DNA from 2 places in the Roseixanthobacter psychrophilus genome. Region 1 is predicted to be linked to the other one. Evidence: predicted binding sites of a transcription regulator. Region 1 holds the regulator's gene; the other holds the start of a gene.
The links. The regulator LexA, encoded in region 1, represses DNA repair genes until DNA is damaged. The targets are predictions, from matches to a motif close to TGTTCNNNNTGTGTTCNG.

Region 1 (2,202 bases):
CGCAAATCATGCGCGCCTTGATGTTCGCGCCCGGCCGAAGGTGGGCATTCTGCAGACCGGCGACGAACTGGTGCGGCCCGGCTCGGGAACCGGCGCGCTCTCGGAGGTGGTGGTCTCGAACGTGTACGGGCTCGCCGCACTTGCGCGCGCCTGCGGCGCGGAGCCGGTGGATCTCGGCCTGGTGGGTGATTCCCTGGAGGCCACCCGCGCCGCCATCCGGGCTGCGGCCGAATCGGGGGTCGACGTGCTGGTGACCTCGGGCGGCGCCTCGGTGGGCGAACACGACCTGATCGCGCCCGCGCTGCGGGACGAAGGGGTCGCCCTCACCATTCACAGAATCGCGCTGCGGCCGGGAAAGCCGCTGATGTTCGGCGCGCGCGGCGCGATGCAAGTGCTCGGGCTGCCGGGCAATCCGGTCTCCGCCTATGTCTGCGCGGTGCTGTTCCTCACCACCTTGCTGAACGCCCTGCAGGGCGCCTCCAGGCTGGCACCGGAGCCCCGGCCGGCACGGCTCGGCGCGCCCACCCGGGCGAACGATTCCCGCATCGATTACATGCGCGCTACCCTCTCCCATGCCGAGGACGGCGCCGTGTGCGCTACCCCTCTGCCGATCCAGGACAGCTCGATGCTCTCGACCCTCGCCGCGGCCGATTGCCTGCTGATCCGCCCCGCCTTTGCCCCTCCGGGCGCGGTGGGCGACCCCTGCATGATCCTCCCGTTTCCCTCCTGAAATACCGTTTACGAGATGTTCACCCTTGCGGAACACAAAAGGAACAGCTAATGCTTGTTCATGATTTGTTTCGTTTTCTGTGATGTCTCTCGGGCATCGCTTGAAAAGCGGAAATTGGGATGGGGGCGGACGAGGCCATGCTGACGCGCAAGCAATACGACCTTTTGCGTTTCATCCATGAGCGCTTGAAAGAGACCGGCGTTCCTCCCTCTTTCGACGAGATGAAGGAAGCGCTGGATCTTCGCTCCAAGTCCGGCATTCATCGCCTGATCACGGCGCTGGAAGAGCGTGGCTTCATCCGCCGCCTGCCAAATCGCGCCCGTGCCTTGGAAGTGGTGCGCCTGCCCGACAGCGCGGCGCCTGGCCTTGCGGCCAGTCGCTCCTCCGGCGGCGGGCGTGGCTTCTCCCCGAGCGTGATCGAGGGCAGCCTTGGACGGGTCCGCCCACCGATGGAAGACGAGGATGCCTCGCCCACGGTCACCGTGCCGGTTATGGGCCGCATCGCCGCCGGCTCGCCGATCTCGGCCATACAGACGCGCAGCCATACCTTGAACGTGCCGCCGGAAATGCTTGGCTCGGGCGAGCATTTCGCCCTTGAAGTGCGCGGCGACAGCATGATCGAAGCCGGCATCCTCGATGGCGACACGGTGCTGATCCGCAAATGCGATACGGCTGAGACCGGCGATATCATCGTCGCTTTGGTGGACGACGAGGAAGCCACCTTGAAGCGCCTGCGCAAAAAGGGCGCCTCCATCGCCCTCGAAGCTGCCAACCCGGCTTATGAGACGCGGATCTTCGGTCCCGACCGGGTGCGCGTCCAAGGCCGGCTCGTGGGATTGATGCGCCGTTATTGAGATCTTCTCGGGCGGCCATCCCTGCCCGCCAGATGTTTTAATCCCTTGAGCTTCGCGCGCTCCCCTCTCTCCCGAATGCGACGGCTGAACTAGCGCAAGGCATCCTCCTGCGCCTGCGAGGCGGAGTTCGATGCCGTCGACGGCTCTGCCATAGGCGGCAACAGTGGCATCCAGGGCCTCTGTCGCTGGGGCGTGCGGGCTGGCGCGACGCGCCAAAGCTCCTCGGGGCGCATGGCGCCGGCGACGTGGAACAGCGCGAGGGTCCCGGTGCGCGCCATGTCTGTCGGTGTGACCACCTGCGCCGGGCATTTGATGGGGGCGGGATTGGGGCTCACCACCAGAACCGCATTCAGGCAATCGGCTTCCAGCCCCTCCGGGCGACGCGAAACAGCGACGATGCCGCCGGACGTGCGGGCCGTGCATCCCATCCGGTCGCAAAGGAAGGCGTCGGCGAGGCCCGGGGATTGCGGGCTGCGTGCATCGCTCTCGCGGCTCAGCCATTGCTCCGCCACCATCTTGTTCGCGGACGCCCCGAGGATCGAGAGCGTCCCGTCCGCGATACGCACCGCCACCGTCCGCCCATCGGGCGCGATGAGAATATCGGGGCGCAGCGGGGCG
Region 2 (2,202 bases), on a different contig from region 1:
TGATGGAGAGCGCCAGCAGGTCGTTGGAGCAGATCATGGCGGTCGGTCGCCCCCGGACGGCGAACAGTGCCTCCAGCGCGGCGCGATGGGCCGGGGCATCGGCGATATAGTCCAGTTCCAGCACCGGCTCGGGCAAAAGGCCGGCCGCGCCCATGGCGGCGAGATAGCCCTGGTGGCGCAGGCGCGAGCGATCGGAGGTGGAGAAGCGACCAGCGATGAACAGGATGCGCCGGTGTCCCCGCGCGATCAGTGCAGAGGTCAGCGCGTGGGTCGCGGCTGCATTATCGACCGTCACGGCCGGCCGGGGAATGCGCTGGGGTTCATTATAGACCAGCACATAGGGGATGCCCTCGGCATCCAGCATGTCGAGGGTGGAATTGGTGTCGGGGTCGGCCACCGTGAGAATCAGGCCGGCGACGCTCTGTGCCACCAGGGTGTCCACTACCGCGCGCTCACGGGCGGGGTCATAATCGGTGGCGGTGACCAAAAGGGCATGGCCGCGCACCCGCGCTTCCGCCTCAATGCCGGCGACCGAACTGGCAAAGACCGGGTTGGTCAGGCTCGGGATCACCACGCCGATGGTGCGCGTGCGCAGGGTCTTGAGCGAACGGCCGATTTCGCTCGGCCGGAACTCCAGTTCGGCGATCGCCGCCCGCACCCGCGTCTCGGCCTCCACGCTGGCCCGCGCCGTGCCGTTGATCACCCGGCTCACTGTGGCGATAGAGCAGCCGGCGCGTTCGGCCACGGTGCGGATGGTGACAGCGCGTGCCAAGGTCGATCCTGTGGAGAGAGGTGTGTAACCGTTTTCACAGCCTCTCTAGGGCCGACGTGTTACAGCCATATGACGCGTCCGGCCGGCATGGCCAGACGGCGATGGCGCGTCCGCCAGCGCGCAAGGCGCTGGTCGGCTCTTGGATCCGCGAGACATCGGTGGACCGGATTCTGAGAAGCAAGCGGCCCGCTGCCAGTGCCGTCGATCCGCATCCCCCCGGCTGCCACCGAAGGGCGCCGAAGGGATGCGTTTCGCACCGGCCTCAGGACGCGGCGACGTCCGAGCCGGTGATTGGCTGGTCGACGCTGAACGGGTAGTTCCGCGCCGCCTCCCTCCGTTGATACCGCCCCTCCGACCGGCGGCACAAGGTCAAAAGAGTTGGACGTTGGTTTATGCCGACACGAATTTGGGGGAGGAATTTATCTGCGAAGGGACGAGACGGCGTTGGCGAGGGCTCCCCGGGGGCGGCGCTTGTGCGGTTTCCTGAACTTCTGCGGAAAATGGAGAAAATTAACCGAAATCAGGAGAACATATTGCGAACATCGAACAAAACAGGTACAAATTCTCCCACACAATATCCTTGCACCTGGCGGAGACCACAGCGATGACTCAGTCCACACTCAGACTCGTCGAAGGTTCCTCCATGGATAAGACGAAAGCGCTCGACGCCGCGCTCTCACAGATCGAGCGGCATTTCGGCAAGGGCTCGATCATGCGGCTCGGCAAGAGCGGCAAAGCCATTGAAATTGAAAGCATTCCTTCCGGATCCCTGGGGCTGGACATCGCGCTGGGCATCGGTGGCCTGCCGCGCGGGCGGGTGGTGGAGATCTTCGGCCCCGAATCGTCCGGCAAAACCACGCTCGCCCTGCATACCGTTGCAGAGGCTCAGAAAAAGGGCGGCGTCTGTGCCTTTATCGACGCCGAGCATGCCCTCGATCCCATCTACGCCCGCAAGCTTGGTGTGAATCTCGACGATCTCCTTATTTCTCAACCGGATGCGGGCGAACAGGCGCTGGAGATTTGCGACACGCTGGTGCGTTCGGGCGCGGTGGATGTGCTGGTGATCGATTCGGTCGCTGCCCTGACCCCCAAGGCCGAGCTGGACGGCGAGATGGGTGACAGCCAGCCAGGCATGCAAGCTCGCCTGATGAGCCAGGCCCTGCGCAAGCTGACCGCCTCCATCTCCAAGTCCAACACCATGGTGATCTTCATCAATCAGATCCGGATGAAGATCGGCGTGATGTACGGTTCGCCGGAAACCACGACCGGCGGTAATGCCTTGAAATTCTATGCGTCCGTCCGCCTCGATATCCGCCGCATCGGGATGATCAAGGAGCGCGACGAGGTGATCGGCAACCAAACCCGCGTGAAGGTGGTGAAGAACAAGCTCGCCCCTCCGTTCAAGCAGGTTGAGTTCGATATCATCTATG

Region 2: the regulator LexA is predicted to act here: its motif matches at 1,297-1,314, upstream of recA (recombinase RecA).

The regions. Positions count from the first base shown of each region.
Region 1 covers NZ_JBAFWT010000020.1:51,174-53,375, reverse strand. Annotated here, with positions in the region: gene V5F77_RS17360 (molybdopterin molybdotransferase MoeA) at 1-730, shown strand, start outside; gene lexA (transcriptional repressor LexA) at 868-1,584, shown strand; gene V5F77_RS17350 (ComEC/Rec2 family competence protein) at 1,674-2,202, opposite strand, start outside.
Region 2 covers NZ_JBAFWT010000008.1:141,321-143,522, reverse strand. Annotated here, with positions in the region: gene V5F77_RS10465 (LacI family DNA-binding transcriptional regulator) at 1-772, opposite strand, end outside; gene recA (recombinase RecA) at 1,377-2,202, shown strand, end outside.